DNA from 2 places in the Tissierella sp. MB52-C2 genome. Region 2 is predicted to be linked to the other one. Evidence: riboswitches for the same ligand, from Rfam matches in the RefSeq annotation. Region 2 holds a riboswitch; the other holds the start of a gene.
The links. Region 2 has a riboswitch for S-adenosylmethionine ahead of metK (methionine adenosyltransferase). Riboswitches for the same ligand answer to the same signal wherever they lie in the genome.

Region 1 (3,402 bases), 810 kb from region 2:
AGTTTCTAAAGAACTCCCGCCATATTTTTGAACAATCATGAAATCACACCCTTTTTATACTTCTAATCTTGCAGTGAAGTAATCTTTCTTATCTATCTTAAATAAATCTGTCATTCTTTCTAATTTTTCTTTTGATATGGATTTAGTTGTAAATATAATGCCCTCTTTCTTCTCAATCATATTTTCTATAATCCCATTTTCCTTAATATATTTTTCTATTTTATCTTCAGTATTTTCTCTAGTGTCAATTCTCATATAATATTTTCCTTTATATAATCTGTTCATATTATCTAAATCTATATTCACTCCCAAACTCATTTTTGGATAAGTATTGGTTGTAATGTCTATTAAATCACTTAATACTGCATTAGCTGTAGGAAATCTCCCGGCACCTTCTCCAAAAAACCTTAATTCTCCAACCATATCTCCTATAAAAGAAACTAAGTTTTTAGCATTATCAACTTTTCCCAGATAAGAATCCTGACTCAAAATAACTGGCTCAACAGAAGCATAGTATTTATTATTATTTAAGACTGCTGTACCTAACAATTTAATCGTACAATTCATGTTTTTTATATTTTTTATATCTTTAAAATTTATGCTATTGATGCCATAGCATGAGATATTATCTTCATTTATCCTATCTTTAAATGCAATCGTAGATAAAATTCTAAGTTTTCTTCTAGTATCATAACCTTCAATATCATCAGTAGGGTCTGCTTCTGCATAACCTAAATTTTGACTTATTTCTAGGGCTTCTTTGAAACTTAAATCATCTGTTACCATCCTTGTCAGTATATAATTAGAAGTCCCATTTAAAATCCCTCTTATTTCCTGTATTTCATTTATATTTATTTGCTCCTTTAATGGTTTTATAATTGGGATTCCTCCACCTACACTAGCTTCATATAGAAAAAGTCTGTTATTTTTTCTTGCTAAATCTGTTAACTCCTCTAAATATTTTGCTACTACAGCTTTATTTGCTGTGATCACATTCTTTCCTCTACTTAATGCTTCTTTTATATATTCATAGGGCTTATCTAAACCACCCATAACTTCAATAATTACATCAATACTATTGTCTTCGATTATTTCATGAATATCTGTAGTAAGCTTTCTTCTATCTATTTCAATATCTCTTATCTTCTCTATGTCCTTTACCAGTATCTTAGATATATTAATTTCCTTTTTTATAAACTTTTCTAAATAATCTTTTCTCTCTTCTAATATCTGGACAATACCTATTCCTACTACTCCCAATCCTAATAACCCAATATTTAACATTGCTACACCCCTTTTCTTACACTAAACAATATCTTATCCAGTTATCCATTAATATCTGTGAATGATTCCTCCATGTATTTCTAGGTACTAGAGAAAAATCATCATTGGGAAAATAATTTCTAGGCAAATCAGGTGCTAACCCTTTATTTCTATCCCTTTTATATTCATTTTCTAAAGTATCTGTATTATATTCTGGATGTCCTGTAATATATATTGCCTTTCCTTCTCTTTCAGCCAATATATATATTCCCACATCATTAGATTTAGATAAAACCTCTAATTCCCTTATATCTCTTATATCCTCCTCCCTAATTTCAAAATATCTAGAATGTGGGGAGATTATTTCTTGTTCAAGCCCTTTAAATAATAGAGAATTTCTTCCTATGATTTCATGACTAAATATTCCTACTACCTTTTTATCAATGATGTGTTTAGGTATTTTATAGTTATAATATAGTCCTGCTACTGCTGCCCAACATAGATATATAGTGGACTTAACATATTTATTAGAATAATCCATTATAAGCTTTAACTCATTCCAATAAGATATATCATCAAAATCCACAAATTCTAAGGGGGCACCTGTCATTATCATTCCATCATAGTTTGTATTTTTTATTTGCTCTAATGTTTTATAAGCTCTTTCTAGGTAATTCAAGTTTGTATTTTTAGGTTTATGTGATCTTACATATAGAAAATCTACCTGTATGTCTACAAAACTATTTCCCAATAATCTTAATAGTTGATATTCAGTATCCAATTTATTTGGCATTAAATTTAATACTAATACCTTTAGAGAATCCTGAGAGTCGCCTTGAAGATCAATGTCTATATTATCCTTTCTTAATAAATCTATTGCTAAAATATTTTCATTGATTACTAAACCCATATATTAGACCCACCCATATATACTAATCTCAAGCCTTCATTTAAATATTCGATTTCCTTTTTCATCTTTTACTCCCCCTTTTATAATTGAAAAATCCCTTCTAAGATAAGAAGGGATTTTTTATATAAAAATATAACTCCACTTCTTATCTCTCAGTTTTCACCGCAGGAATTAGCACATTTTTTAAGCCATAGCTTAAAACTGTTGCTGGGTTTCATTGGGCCAGTCCCTCCACCACTCTAGATAAGAAAATATTAAATTGTAATTAAAAAAACCTTCTTAGCTAATGCTAAGAAGGTTGATTTTCTATGAAATCTCTCTTATCGGCATTAGCAGAACCACCTTGTTAAATAACAGGTTGGCGTAGGGTCATAGAGCTAATTCTCTACCCTAACTCTTGATAAGTAAAGCTATTAAGTTATTAATCATATTAGCATAGGGGTCTAAATATGTCAACAATATTTTTCCTATGCTTTAAAATTATATATTGGCCTTATTATATCTACAATCTTGGCAGTTTCAGTAATATTATTGAGTATTTCTTCTATAGGCTTATAGGCAAAAGGCGATTCATCTAATGTGTATTCATTTACTGATGTAGAATATATACCTTCCATACTTTTTCTAAAATCATCTAAATTAACAGATTCCTTTGCAACATTTCTGCTCATAAGTCTTCCTGCACCATGGGGAGCTGAATAGTTCCAATCTGGATTTCCCTTTCCTATGGCAACTATGGAACCATCTCGCATGTTTATAGGGATTAAAACTTTCTCTCCCTCATAAGCTGATATAGCCCCTTTCCTAATAATATTATCTTTGAAATTAATATAGTTATGAATGGTTTCAAAGTAGGTAAACTCATGCAATCCTTTTTTAAATAAAGATTGTAGGATGATATCTACCATCACTTCACGATTTAAGCTTGCATATTCTTGACAAATTTTCATATCATGTAAATACTTTTCTCTATATTCTCCAGTTAAATAACATAATGCTTTTGGATAGCTAGGTTGGAGATTATCATATTCCTTTTTTAGTTCTTCAAGCACCTTCTTTATTTCTTTTCTTTTACCTTCTGCTTTATATCCAGTAATTATTTCATCTCTTTTAATAAAGTAATCTTCTTTTCCACTACATAAATCTATAGCTAGCCTTTGATATATCTCTGCAACTTGTTTCCCTAGATTTCTACTGCCTGAATGGATCACTAAGTATTTGTTGTTTTT
Region 2 (15,301 bases):
AGTTAGCGTAAAGAAGGGAGATCACATATCTAAAGTGGGAAATACTGCGAAGGTTGAAATGCTAATGAAACCTCATCTTCATTTTGAGGTTATAAAAAATGGAAAATTAGTAGATCCACGTTCTATTAGTGATTAAAACCGCATAAGTATTTAGTGAATACCCAAAAAGTCAGGGGGGTTGGTGAATTGAAAGATTATATAGAGGAACGAACATTAGAAGTTGCAAAATATATAATTGCGAATAAAAGTACCGTTCGGGATACAGCTAAAGCTTTTGGGTGTAGCAAATCAACAATTCATAAAGATTTAACGGAAAGGTTGCCAAAGATAAATCCAAATTTAGCCGATACAGTAAAGGAATTATTAGATTTCAACAAGGCAGAAAGGCATATAAGAGGTGGAGAAGCAACTAAATTAAAGTATAGCGTATCTAATGAGTAAAAGAGTCCCGTAACAGGGACTTTTTAGTTTTTTGACAAAAGTTTCCAAAAAAAGAAGGAGTTTTAAAATAAATGTAGAATACTATATTAGATAAGGATAAATAAGGAGGGGAATTCCCGTGAGTGCGTTAAGAACAGATATTGGTATAGATTTAGGCACTGCAAGTGTTTTAGTATACATAAAAGGTAGGGGAGTAATACTACAAGAACCTTCCGTTGTGGCCATAGACCAAAATACAAACAAGCTTTTAGCAGTGGGGGAAGAAGCTAGGAGGATGCTAGGCAGGACTCCAGGAAATATTACAGCTATTAGGCCTATGAAGGATGGAGTAATATCTGATTATGATATAACTGAAAGAATGATAAAGTATTTTATACAAAAGGCTATAGGAAGGTATATTTTAAAACCTAGAGTAATAGTATGTGTGCCAAGTGGTATAACTGAAGTAGAAAAGAGAGCAGTTATAGAAGCTAGCACTCAAGCAGGAGCTATAAAGACTTACTTAATAGAAGAACCAATAGCTGCTGCCATAGGGGCAGGAGTAGATATTACAGAACCTAGTGGGAATATGATAATAGATATTGGTGGTGGAACTACAGATGTAGCAGTTATTTCATTAGGGGGTATAGTAGTGAGCCGTTCTATAAAAATAGCTGGTGATGAGTTGGATGAATCCATATCTAAATATATTAGAAAAAAATATAATACTATGATAGGAGAAAGATCTGCGGAAGAATTAAAACTTAGTATAGGATCTGCATATAAGCTAGAAGAAAACTTTAAGGAGATACGAGGGAGAAATTTATTAACAGGTCTGCCTATAACTATAAATGTATCTTCAGATGATATGCTTCAAGCTCTTAAAGAACCTGTACAAGAAATTATAGATACAGTTCATACAGTTCTTGAGAGAACTCCACCGGAGTTAGCCTCAGATATTAGTAATAGGGGAATTCTTATGACTGGTGGCGGAGCATTGCTTCATGGATTAGATAAACTGTTGACAGATAGAACTGGAATTCCAGTTCATATAGCTGATGAACCAGTTTCATCTGTTGCTAGAGGTACAGGTAAGGCCCTAGAGTGGATTCAATATCTTGATACTAATGTAGTAGAAGCTAGTACACCAAAAAAATATATACGCTAAAGTCTTTTATAAAACTAGCCGATAACATAAGAGATATAATACTTTAGGATGTGATAAATATGAATAGAGGTTTGTATATTGGAGCTACTTCTTTAGTAGTCAATCAAAAGAAATTGGATGTTTTATCAAACAACTTAGCCAATGTAAATACTGCTGGATACAAAAAAGATATTTCTCTTTCAGAATCTTTTCCAGAAAAACTATTGGCAAAGATGAGTAAAACTCCAGAGTTTGGGAATATAGCTAGAGGCAATAACATAATATATGAAAATAATAATGGAGTTCATACTGCTAGAACGGAAGACGGATATTTTGTCTTGGAGACAACTAGAGGAAAATCCTATGTAAAGGAAATAAAAGTTGTAGCAGATGAAGAAGGAAATTTAAAAACCTATTACAAAGATTTAATGGATGAAAATAAAACAGATTATGAAAACTACTTAATCGACGACAGTGGAAATAGAATACAAGAAGCAGGAGATATGGAAAACATGCTTCAAGGAATAGTATTTACTCCACCATCTTATGTTGTAGGTACCATGAGTGGAGGAGTTAGATTTCAGAAAATATTTACTGACTTTACACATGGTGGAATGATGGATACAGGGGGAGAATTAGATCTAGCCATAAAAGGTGATGGATTTTTCAAGATTCAAGGAGATGGACAAACCCTTTATACTAGAAATGGGTCCTTTGCCATAACTGATGGTTATCTTACAGACTTAGATGGCAGGAGAGTACTTGGAAGAAATGGTGCAATTCCTTTAAGCGGTGGTAATGTAGATATTTTAGAGAATGGACAGATTCAAGTTGATGGAAATGTTATAGATACTTTAGATGTAGTCAATATAAATAATAAAGAATTCCTTAGAAAGATGGGAGATAATCTTTTCTATGGAGCAGAAAATGCAAATATAGAAGAAAATCCATTTGAGGGAGAAGTATTACAAGGATATCTAGAGGGCTCCAACATGAATCCTATATCTGGAATGGTTGAAATGATAAATTTACTTAGAGATTTTGAAACAGGGCAAAAAGCTATTAAAATGCAAGATGAAATGTTAGAAAAAGCAGCTACTGAAATAGGAAGAGTGTAGGAGGTTTAATATGAGATCATTATGGACTGCAGCTACAGGTATGAAAGCACAACAATTTAATATAGATACTATATCAAACAACTTAGCTAATGTTAATACTACAAGCTATAAAGTACAAAGGGCAGAGTTTAAAGATTTATTCTATGCAAATATTAAAAGAGCGAATGTAAATGACGAAGGTGGAAGACCGGTAAACTTAGAAGTAGGACATGGTGTTATGCCAGTTGCCACTAAAAGAGACTTTAGAACGGGTTCCCTTATGCCAACTGAAAATACCTTTGATTTTGCATTAAATGGCGAGGGGTTCTTCTCAATAATGATGCCAAATGAAGATATAAGATATACTAGAGATGGTGGATTTAAACTAAGTATAGATGGAGATGAAGCTACTTTAGTTACTTCAGATGGATATTTTGTACTTAGTGAAGATGAAGATTTAATTACTTTTGATTCAGGATTAAAGGATATAACTGTTGATGAATTAGGATATATCTATGGACTAGATGAAGATGATGAAAATGTTGAACTAGGAAGATTAATGTTAGTAAACTTTATGAATCCAGAAGGGCTTCAATCTGAAGGACAGAACCTTTATAGAGCAACAGGTGCTTCAGGAGAAGAAACTCTACTGGAAGCAGAAGAAATGAACACAAAAGTAGTTCAAGGATATCTAGAAGTATCAAATGTTCAAGTAGTAGATGAAATGGTAAAGTTGATTACAGCTCAAAGAGCATATGAAATAAATTCTAAGACTATATCTACTGCTGATGAAATGATGCAAATGGCAAATAACTTAAAGAGATAATAGGTGATTAAATGAATATATTACCAAATAATAATATTATAAATGTAGGTAAAGACCCTTCAGCAATTAAACAAAGGGCAGAAAACCTGAAAGCTAATAGTGAAGATAAGGAATTAATGGATGTATGCAAGGAGTTTGAAAGCATATTTACCTATATGATGTTAAAGGAAATGAAAAAATCTATTCCAGATGATGGATTCATAGAAAAATCTCAAGGAACTCGAGTATTTGAGGAAATGTACTTAGAAGAATTGTCTAAAGAAATGTCTAACGGGGATAATGGTATAGGTATAGCAAAGATGCTCTATGAGCAGTTTAAAAAAGGAAATATTGAGTTGTAGATAAATAAGGAATAACTCCGATTTCTGAAGCCTGGCTTCAGAAATCGGAGTTATTTTTACTTCACCTTTACTCCTGGTCTTTCAAATAAGGGGGAAATTGTATAAGTGGCTTTTGAACCATTTACTACAAACTCTACAATACCTAAATCATATATATCATCAGCTTTTGCTGGTGTTTTTGTATTTAATTCAATATATCTTATACCATCTTTTAAATCTGAAGTATTGGAACTTCCACCATGGACTACAAATATACTTTTATCTCTTTCTCTAGCTTCTACTAAATATTTATGAAGTAAATCTGCTTCTAATTTATCTGTAAATCCATTACTTCCAAACACTGGAGTAGTTAAGAATAGAACAATATTACTTTCCTGTATATTGGCTAAATCATTTTTCAAATTATTCCACTGATTAGAATTAGTTGCTCTAATACCTTTCTTATCAGTATTTACACTTATGAAAACAAGATCTTTATGTTTATTTTTTTTATAGCCACTTGATGCATCTATTCTTGCATAGTTATTTAATCCATTTGCAAATTCATTTGATACACTATTTAAGAAAACAGCTATTTTACTTTTATTTATTCTAGCTTTAATTTTTGAACTAGCATCATATTTCACAAGATCATTTAATTTCTTTGGTTCTGCTGCTACGGCAAAAGTAAAGCCTTCATTTTCAACATTAGATTTAACATTTTTATCATCCTTTAATGAACTAGGTGTAGGTAATACTACATTACCTAAAGCTGGTGGATAGAAAGCTGTTAGTCCATCAAGTAATATTTCTCCTGCTGGTTTCTTCAGCCCATCTGTTTCCACAGGATAAATTTTTTCTAAAACTATAGGATAGGAAACGTTGGATGGAATAGCTGCCTCTACAAATCTCCAATCATCAAAGTCTATGTTTTTCGTAAAATCTATAGTATGAGTCTCACCTTTATTATCCTTTATAGTGCCTCTTAACCATGTACCACTGCCATCACCTTTAACCCATAGGCCAAATTTCTTTGGCATACCATTTACAGCTAGTCCAGCTTTTTCTCCTGCCATGAAGTTAAGGTATGCTGCTCTAGTACCAGTGTCTCCAGAGAAATCATATTTTAAAGCTACAGAGGATTTACCTTCCTTTGCCTCTTGACTTAAATTTATACTACCACTCACTGTACTAGGCTGAGGTGTAAACTTTATATTATTGATATTTTCGAAGCCTTCAATTAATTTACCATCACTACCTATAGTTACTACAATGTTTCTAACTCCATCTCCTAGCTTAGCAGTTAAAACTCCAGCCAGAGATTTATCTCCACTATGGAACACTCCATTAGTTACAGTGCCGATATCGTTTATAGTTGTAAATTCAATATCTTTAGAATAAACTTTAGCTTGATATCCATGGGCATCTCTACCGCTAAAAGCAGGTAGAGCTTTTTCGCTATTCAAATCTACATAAAAATTAGATAAATCAGTACTTAAATCTTTAACAGGTCCTAATACTTTAACTTCAGTAGAAGCAATTATACCATCATAGTTAGCAGTAATAGTAGCTTTGCCTTCTGAAAGAGCCTTAAAGCTATTGCCTTCTATAATTCCTTCTATACCCTCATGGGAAAAGACTAATTTAGATTCATCTAATGCAACTGGATTATGATACTCGTCATATCCTTTTACTGTAAAATTCCTTGAAGTGTTTAAAAACATATTAGAATCATCTGTTGATACCTTAATATAGGATAATTCTCCTACTGGAGCGTTGGAAAATACTCCAACTCCATTTACTACAAGTCTTTCAGTGCCTTCAGATGGTTTATTTACTACAGTAGCCTTTTTCTCATCTATTGGCTTTATTGCCATAGTAGTTGAACCGCCGCCATCTAAGTTTAGACCATTATATGCCCCTAATTCCCTTAGGATTGCGCCAAACATTTCTTGACTAACTCCTTTAAAGGAGTTATCTCTTCCATCTATAGTTACTAAAATAATTTCCTTTCCATCTTGACTAATACCGATTCCAGTCCTAGGAGCATTTCCTTGAGAGTTAATATTTGTAAGGGATAATTCTCCGTCTTTAAGTATAATACTTCCACCACCGATGGCAAACTTAATCTCGTCAGTGCTTGGGGAAGTTGATAATTGAAGATCTATAGAATCTCCTATGGCAAATTGATCTAATCCTTGCATTCTTTCTTCTCCTCTTACAGCTAAAACATATCCGTTTTGAGGTATGTTAACTGCCTCTTTGCCAATTCTCACATCTGTTACTACATTATCCTCTACTACAACCTCTACTAAATCTGAATGAAATTTATTTCCTATGGATTTAGCACCCCAGTTTTTATCTAAAAGAGTTAAAACATCAAAGTTAGTAGTTATCTTATTTATTGCATTTATAATAACTTTCTTTCCACTAGATAAATTAGTAGCTACCATACTTCTATCCATATAGTCTATCTTAGCATTATTTAAAAAATCTACAAAAAAGCTAGGAAGGGCATAGTCCCTTTCTATGGGAGAAGATATTATAGTACCATCATTAATTAAAGTTCCCAGGGAAGATGGCAGTGGAGTATAGTTGAAATAGTCTCCATTTATTCCAGCTACAGCATCGTGCTTCTCCACTAAGGAACTGACCTTGTCCCTGCTTGGAATACCATTTGGATTAAATAGACCTTTGAGTTCAGTATAAGGGTCTAATAAATTAACTCTAAGTACGTTTATATTCCACCATCCAGAAGTAGTGAAACGCATTATCTTTTCATAAACTACTCCAGAAGAAATATTGGTTTTCTCAACATTTTCATATATGGAGTATGGCATATTTACAGTAATTTTAGCAGCAAGAGCTGGACCAGTTGAAGTAAATATAGTTGTAGCAGCTAAAATAGATACAAAAACTTTCTTAATATTTTTTCTCATTAAATCACCTCGTTATAATTTACCTTTTTTACCTAATCTACCTAAGATTGCTTGTCTCAAGTATTATTATATAGGTTAAATATATCAATTGGGTTACAATTATGTTACAAGTTAGGAACAAATGACTATTGACCAAGAGACAAAAAAGAATTAAACAAAAATTTAACTCTTATAATACTAAATAGGAAAGTGAAATGTTTATTATATCATATATATCATAGTAAATATAATATATATGGTATAATTTCTATATAAGTAATTCGTAAAAATGAAAAGATATGTAGATAAGAAAATTTATATTTTACTTATAAGGGGAGTTAAAATGGGACTGTTATCAGATTTTCGACTTTCTGTGATTGAAAAAAAGTTGGGTGTATATGGCATTCATGTTTATCAGAATGGATAAACTTTGGCAGAGCATCGATTCCGAAGCAATAATAGAGAAAATCTCTATTCTGCATCGAAAACCTTTGTATCTATTGGAGTCGGTATTGCAGAAAGTGAAGGCCGCTTCCAGTTGTCAGATTATGTGTTGGATTTTTTTCCGGAATATAAGGATATTGCTTATTCAGGTTCTGAAAAAATAACTATTCAGTATTTGTTGCAAATGAGTTCGGGTCATATGTCTGAGGATGTTACACAATATAACTCCAAAGATAGAGCAGGACTTTTCTTTATCTTAGAAATGAAAGAAGAAGCTGGCTCGAATTTCTATGTGGAGTGATATTTTACCAAATTTGTAGTATAAGTGTGAGGTTCGTAAATAGATTTCGAAAAAATATGTTTTTAATTTATAAGGTCCGTAATGGATTTTTATAAACAAACATATTGCTCAGAACCATTACGGACCTTACTTTTTAATTTTGTCTCAAAAATTAAAAAAAAGATCTATAGGATTTCCTATAGATCAATCTTTTGATGGTCGGGGTGAGAGGATTTGAACCCCCGGCCCCATGGTCCCAAACCACGTGCGCTACCAAACTGCGCTACACCCCGACATTTGTTTAACTGCTTTTGTCTTGTTGTCTCTCGTTCGACTATTATAGTATACGATGGATTGGATAAAAATGCAATAGGTTAAAATAGGCCATATATAGGAGAAAACATAGATATTCAATGAGTATTAAGGATTACGTTGGTAATTCGGAGTATATCTATATATATCTGAATAAATCTCTATAAATTTGATAAATAGTAAAATAAAATTTAAAACAGGACAAAAAATCTTATATTTTCTGTCCTGTTCTTAGAGTTAATATTTAAATTTTGATATTTCTTTATACATTTCCTCTGATAAATTTAGTAAATCCTTTGATGCAAGTTCAATTTCTGCCATGGCAGAAATTTGTTCTTCAACAGATGCGGAAGTTTCCTGAGTACCCGCAGCATTTTCTTCTGAAATAGCAGATAGATTTTCAATAATATTTATTATGTCTTCTTTTTTACTATTCATTTCGTCACCAGAAGAAATCACATATTCAATGGCCATTCCAATTTTTTCAATGGCATCTGCGATACCTTCAAATTTATCATTAGTATTTTCTACACTTACCCTTTGTAACTCTGTAGCTTCTCTTACTTTTTCAATATTATTTACAGCATATTCTGTTTCCTGTGTCAAATCTTCTATTATATTTACTATTTCCTTAGTAAATTCATTGGAGTTTTCAGCTAGTTTACGGATTTCATCTGCAACAACTGCAAAGCCTCTACCATGTTCACCAGCACGAGCGGCTTCAATAGCAGCATTAAGAGCTAAAAGATTTGTTTCCCTAGCTATATTTTGGATCATATAACTAGCTTTGTGAATTTTTTCTGTACTATTATTTGTATTTAAAATGATTCGATTTATTTCTTCTACCGAATCTTGATTTATTTTAGTTTTTTCTACTAATTCTTTAACTATTTCGCTGCCTTCATCCTTTAAGGCCCTAACTTCATCTGTAGTTTTATTTAGTTCCTCAACGTATTGTTGATTTTTTTCTATGAGCTCTCCCAATACATTTATAGTCATAGCACCTTTTTCTGTATCTCGAGCTTGGTCGTAAGCTCCATGTGCTATTTCTTGAACGGTATTGGCAATTTCTTGAGACACCATTGTTGTTTGGGCACTGGTAGAAGCTAATTTTTCTGATGCAAGTTTTAAATCACTAGATGCACCATACATATCACCAATAATCTTTTTAATAAAGCTCTGTAGATTTCCTAAGGAATTAGAAATCTCTCCAAACTCATCTCTTTGACTCAGGAATTTATGAGAAAGTATATGAGTAAAATCTCCAGATGCCATTACATTTAAATGATTCTTTGCTATGTTTAGACTACTGGCAATGGTTCTAGATGTGATAAATAATATGGTTCCCAATATAATAAAAGAAGTAAGACCTATTATAAAAACAATAATCATATTTCTATTAATTGCAGCATTAGTATCTTCCATAGATAAAGCTATATTTAAAGCACCTAAAAATCTTCCATTTATATTTGCAGGGACTACAAATTCATATACTTCTTCTCCATTATTGATAATGGAGGAATATCCTTTTCTTTCACTGATCGCTTCAATAATATTTGCGTCACTTATTTCTGTACCAATTTTTTCATTATTACTATGGGCTATTATTTTATTATTAGGATCTATAAATCCTGCGTATGCTATATCAGCAGACTTAGATAAATCGTTTACAAGTTTTTGATATTCAAATTTTTCAGTTAAATCGTGAATGCTATTGGCAGAAATAGCAACTTGGACAAATTCACCATTTTTTCCCTTTACTGCTCCAAATTTATAGTAAGAGCCATTTTCAGATGCCGCATCTTGTCTGATTTCCTCTATCATTTGAATTTCAGTACTTTTCATAAAGGTATCCAGTGGGTGATTAGGAGGTACACGCCATCCAATATCTTCACGAACTGTGGAATATATCATTTCCATATTTTCATTATACCAATAGATATTGTCTATAATTGAACTATCCTTAATATTATCTAGGACTTCATTACTTAAACTATCTTGATATTTTATTACTGAGTTAGCTGTAGCTTTCATATTATTCTCCAATACTTCAGTAATAGTTGTAATGGAGCTTTCATTATCGTTCATTCTATTAATCACTTGATCTGCCAATTGGAACCCATTGTTTTTCTTTGCGTTTAATATATTTTTCTTAAATAAATAGGATGTACTTAATTCAATTACCAATATTGTCGTAAATAGAAATACTAGAGGGACTACAATTAATTTGAATTTAATTGTCCTGACACTTTTACTTTTTTCATTTTTTAATTTACTAGATTTGAATTTTTTTAAATTTGGCACCTTAATCTTTAATTTTTTCATGTAACCATCTCCCATGTCATTTTTGTAATTAATTTTTAGGAAGTATATCCCATATATACATCATATTACCATAGACAAATCATAAATTTCATAGAAATGATAATTTATTCATTGAAAAACTTCGGTCAATAAAGGTATAATATATATATCGGAACATTTGGAGGAATATTTATGCTAGATTTAATAGAAGAATTAAGAATAGAGATTATGGTAATTCTTTTTTCTATGTTGCCTATAATAGAAGTAAGAGGAGCTATACCTTTAGGTATATCTTTAGGACTTAGTCCAATACATAGTACAATCCTTGGGATAATAGGAAATATAATTATAGTTCCGTTTTTATTGAAGTTACTTCATCCTATAATGTTATTCTTTGAAAAGACGGTGATTTTTTCAAAGACCATAGGCTGGGTAAAAAAAAGAGCTATGAAAAAATCAGGTACCATAAAGAAATATAGTCTTATAGGACTATTTATATTTGTTGCTGTACCAATACCTACTACTGGGGCATGGACAGGCTCTGTTATAGCATCTATATTAAAACTTGATTTTAAGAAATCCTTATTAGCCATATCATTAGGTGTTGTATCATCAGGGTTTATTGTAGCCATTATATCCTATAGTGTAGTTTCAATATTTTAAACTGTTGACTAGGATTTTTCACTATGATAAAATGTTATGTAGATAAAAAAATATAGTTCCTTATCAAGAGAGGTGGAGGGTACGGGCCCGACGAAACCCAGCAACCAGTATTTTATATACAAGGTGCTAAATCCCGCAGAACTAAGTTCTGAAAGATGAGGTAAAGCAAATGCTAAGACCTTTTCTTTAAGAAGGTTTTTTTTTATGACCTAACACAGTGAATGACAGTGAACTGATGTAGGTCAAACGCAATGAGCACCAAATCTATACGAGCATAGTGAGTAAATAGATTTGAGTTGCGAAACTGCGGGAAATGACCTAACACAGCGAACGTCAGTAAGTTGATGGTAGGTCAAACGCAACATCAAACTTAAAAGGGGAGGGAATTTAATGAAAAAATGGTTATTTACTTCTGAATCAGTAACAGAAGGACATCCGGATAAAGTATGTGATCAAATATCTGATTCCATACTTGATGCAATATTAGAAAAGGACCCAGATGCAAGAGTTGCTTGTGAGACTACAGTGACTACAGGAATGATACTAGTAATAGGTGAAATCACTACAAAATGTTATGTAGATATTCCTAAGATTGCTCGTGAAACCATAGAAAAAATAGGATATACTAGAGCAAAGTATGGATTTGACTCAGATACGTGTGCAGTACTAACTTCTATAAATGAGCAATCAGGAGATATTGCCATGGGAGTAGATAAGGCATTGGAGCAGAAAATAGATTCTAAAGATTTATTAGACCAAGTAGGTGCTGGAGATCAAGGGATGATGTTTGGTTATGCTTGTAATGAAACTAAGGAATTAATGCCACTACCTATATCCTTAGCCCATAAACTAGCTAAGAGATTAACAGATGTAAGAAAAAATGGTACATTAGAATATCTAAGACCAGATGGAAAGACTCAAGTAACAGTGGAGTACCATAACGACAAGCCAGTAAGAATAGAAAATGTAGTAGTATCAACTCAACATAGCCGAGATGTATCCCTAGATACCATAAGAGAGGATATAATAAATCATGTAATAATGGAAATAATTCCTAAAGAACTATTAGACGAAAATACAAAATACTATGTAAATCCTACAGGTAGATTTGTAATAGGTGGACCTATGGGAGATGCAGGTTTAACTGGAAGAAAAATAATAGTAGATACTTACGGTGGATATGCAAGACATGGCGGTGGAGCATTTTCAGGAAAAGACCCTACAAAGGTAGACCGTTCAGCTGCATATGCGGCAAGATATGTGGCGAAAAACGTAGTAGCAGCAGGATTAGCAGATAAATGTGAAGTAGGTCTTGCCTATGCCATAGGAGTAGCTAGACCATTGTCTATTTATGTAGATACTTTTGGTACAGGCAAAATAACTGATGGAGAAATAGAGGAGTTAGTAAGAAAACATTTTGACCTAAGACCAGCAGCTATTATAAAAAATCTAGACCTGAAAAGACCAATCTATAGTCAATTAGCAGCTTATGGACACTTTGGACGAGAAGATTTAGATTTACCATGGGAGAAAACAGACAAAGTTGATTTATTGAGAGGATAACCCTCTCAATAAATCTCCAGTGAATAACCAATAAGGGAGGCGAGTATATGTTACTAGAGGGTATCATCGAAGAAGTTAGATTTAGAAATGAGTCTAATGGTTATACAGTTGCAAAACTTAATACATCTGATGGTCCAGTTACCATAGTAGGAAATACTCCCTTTATTAATTTAGAAGAGACTGTAAAAGTGGAAGGGGAATGGATTTATCATCCTACTTATGGAGAACAATTAGCTTTTACAAGTTTAGAAATAGTAGTACCATCTACACTAAAGGGAATAGAAAACTATCTTTCCTCTGGGCTTATACCTCATATTGGACCAAAGACAGCCAAGAGAATAGTAGAAAAATTTGGACTAGATTCCTTGGAAGTCATCCAATATAATCCTGAAAAGCTAAGGGAAATCAGCGGAATTGGAGATAAAAAGCTAGAAACAATAGTTGAAGCCTATGAAGAACAAAGAGAAGTAAGAGATATAATGGTGTTTTTACAGCAATATGGAATTACAGTAAACTATGGAATAAAGATATATAAAAAATATGGTAAAGACACAATAAATATAATAATGGAAAATCCCTATAGATTATCAGAAGACATCTATGGTATAGGTTTTAAAACAGCAGATAAAATTGCAGAAAAAATGGGGATAAATAAGGAATCCCTTCATAGAGTAGAAGCTGGATTAAAATATATCATAATGAAATGGGCTGGAAATGGACATTCCTATGTACCTAAAGAAGAATTAATATCAGATACTAAAGAATTATTAGAGACAGAAGAAAATTTAATTGAAGAAGGCATAAGAAACCTAGGACTTAAGGGAAGTATTCATATAGTTAAAGACAATAAGGATACTTTGGTTTATTATACTCCTTTTCATATAGCAGAAAATAATGTAAGTAAAAAACTAGTACAATTATCTCAGGTAAAATTGGATGAATTAAAGATAGATGTGGAAAAAGAAATAAAGAGAATAGAGGAAGAAGAAACTATTCTATTTGCTGAAAAACAAATATTAGCCATAAAGGAATCCTTAGAAAACGGTCTAGTAGTAATTACTGGTGGTCCAGGTACAGGGAAGACTACTACTATAAATGCCATAATTAAAATATGTGAAGACTTGGAACTTTCAGTTATATTGGCAGCTCCCACAGGCAGAGCAGCAAAGAGAATGACAGAAACCACAGGAAAAGAAGCAAAAACAATACATAGATTACTAGAATACTCATTTATGGAAGAAGAAAGTATGGCATTTGGAAAAGACGAAGACAATGCCATAGAAGGGGATTTAATAATTATAGACGAATCTTCAATGATAGACATATTACTTATGAATTCTTTACTTAAAGCATTAAATCCAGGAACTAGAGTAGTTCTAGTGGGAGATATAGATCAATTACCATCTGTAGGTGCAGGAAATGTATTAAAAGATATAATAGAGTCAGGAGCAATTAAGGTAGTAAGGTTAGATGAAATCTTTAGACAGTCAGAAGAAAGCATGATAATAGTCAATGCTCATAAAATAAATAAGGGAGAAGACCCAATCTTAAATAAAAAAGAAAAGGATTTTTATTTTTTAAGGGGAGACAATACGAAATCCATTTTAGATACAGTAGTAGAACTTTGTAATGAAAGACTTCCACAGTTTTATGGAGTAGATAAAGTAAGGGATATTCAAGTCCTAACTCCAATGAAAAAAGGAGATGTAGGTATTAATTCTCTAAATAAACATTTGCAATCAGCTTTAAATCCAAAAAGCGATAATAAGGAAGAAAAAGAAATAGGTGGAGAATTATTTAGAGTTGGCGATAAAGTAATGCAGATAAAAAATAATTATACTACTGAATGGAAGACAGTGAAAAATGGAATAGAAATAAATAAGGGTGAGGGAGTATTTAATGGAGATTTTGGATTTATCATAGATATAGATGAAGAAGATAGAACTATGAAGGTTCTCTTTGATGAGGAAAAAGAAGTGGAATATGAGTTCAATCAATTAGATGAATTGAAATTAGCCTATGCTACCACGGTACATAAATCCCAAGGTTCAGAATTTCCAGTAGTTATAATGCCGATTACATGGGGACCACCCATGCTTTTGACTAGAAACCTATTATATACTGCCATTACAAGGGCAAGAAAACTAGTAGTATTAGTAGGAGAAGAACGGTATTTATCTATGATGATAAATAATAATAGAATAACAAAGAGATATTCAGCCTTAGATAAGAAAATTAGAAGCTATATGTCTATTTTCATGGAGGAATAATTTATGTTGCTATTCAGAAAAAATAATATTTGTCTTTTTTGTAAAGAGAATAATAGTAATATAACTGGGTATATATGCAAAGATTGTTATGGAAGGTTGGAAATATTCCATAAAGAACTAGAATTAAATTCCCCCTATATTAAAAGAATCTGCTATTCCATGGGATATAATAGATTTATTAGGGAAATCATAGGGGATTATAAATTTAACGGAAAAAACTATCTATATAGGCCTCTTGGTGATATTATAATAGAAACCATAACAAAGAATAACATACATAAGAATATAGATTTAATAATGTATATACCACTTCATAATAGAAAAGAAGCCATAAGAGGATATAACCAAGCTGAACTATTAGGAAGCTTTATAGGAAAAAAGCTAAATATCCCCCTATCTAAGAAGAATTTAATAAAAACAAAATGGACAAAGGAACAATCTCATTTAACCAAGATAAATAGAGTTACAAATCTTAAAGATTCATTTAACATAAAAAGTCCCAAGGAAATAAAAGGAAAGAAAATACTCTTAGTGGACGATATTATAACTACAGGAGCAACTATGGAAGAATGTGCTAGACTACTTATAAATAATGGTGCTAGGGAAGTCAGAGCCATTGCTCTAACCTCAAGTAAAAAAGACCTCTGTTGAAGCATTACAAGGTAGCATTTTGAAATTCATTTGGGGAAAGTCCCTTTATATAGGATATTAAGGTGGAACTTTCCTATTCGTTATAA

Region 1: it holds a riboswitch for S-adenosylmethionine, as region 2 does, so the genes downstream of both, metA (homoserine O-succinyltransferase) here and metK (methionine adenosyltransferase) in region 2, are expected to answer to the same signal.

Annotation. Positions count from the first base shown of each region.
Region 1 covers NZ_CP133261.1:3,751,356-3,754,757, reverse strand. The annotation lists gene RBU61_RS18795 (aspartate kinase) at 1-39, opposite strand, end outside; gene RBU61_RS18790 (homoserine dehydrogenase) at 55-1,284, opposite strand; gene metA (homoserine O-succinyltransferase) at 1,301-2,173, opposite strand; SAM riboswitch class I at 2,316-2,423, opposite strand; SAM riboswitch class I at 2,491-2,580, opposite strand; gene RBU61_RS18780 (RtcB family protein) at 2,641-3,402, opposite strand, start outside.
Region 2 covers NZ_CP133261.1:2,935,885-2,951,185, reverse strand. The annotation lists gene RBU61_RS15045 (M23 family metallopeptidase) at 1-136, shown strand, start outside; gene spoIIID (sporulation transcriptional regulator SpoIIID) at 187-441, shown strand; gene RBU61_RS15035 (rod shape-determining protein MreB) at 560-1,588, shown strand; gene RBU61_RS15030 (flagellar hook-basal body protein) at 1,648-2,685, shown strand; gene flgG (flagellar basal-body rod protein FlgG) at 2,696-3,490, shown strand; gene RBU61_RS15020 (rod-binding protein) at 3,502-3,831, shown strand; gene RBU61_RS15015 (phosphodiester glycosidase family protein) at 3,888-6,749, opposite strand; gene RBU61_RS15010 (serine hydrolase) at 7,159-7,473, shown strand; tRNA gene RBU61_RS15005 (tRNA-Pro) at 7,669-7,745, opposite strand; gene RBU61_RS15000 (methyl-accepting chemotaxis protein) at 8,002-10,089, opposite strand; gene RBU61_RS14995 (small multi-drug export protein) at 10,261-10,731, shown strand; SAM riboswitch class I at 10,789-10,893, shown strand; gene metK (methionine adenosyltransferase) at 11,122-12,294, shown strand; gene RBU61_RS14985 (ATP-dependent RecD-like DNA helicase) at 12,342-14,564, shown strand; gene RBU61_RS14980 (ComF family protein) at 14,568-15,215, shown strand.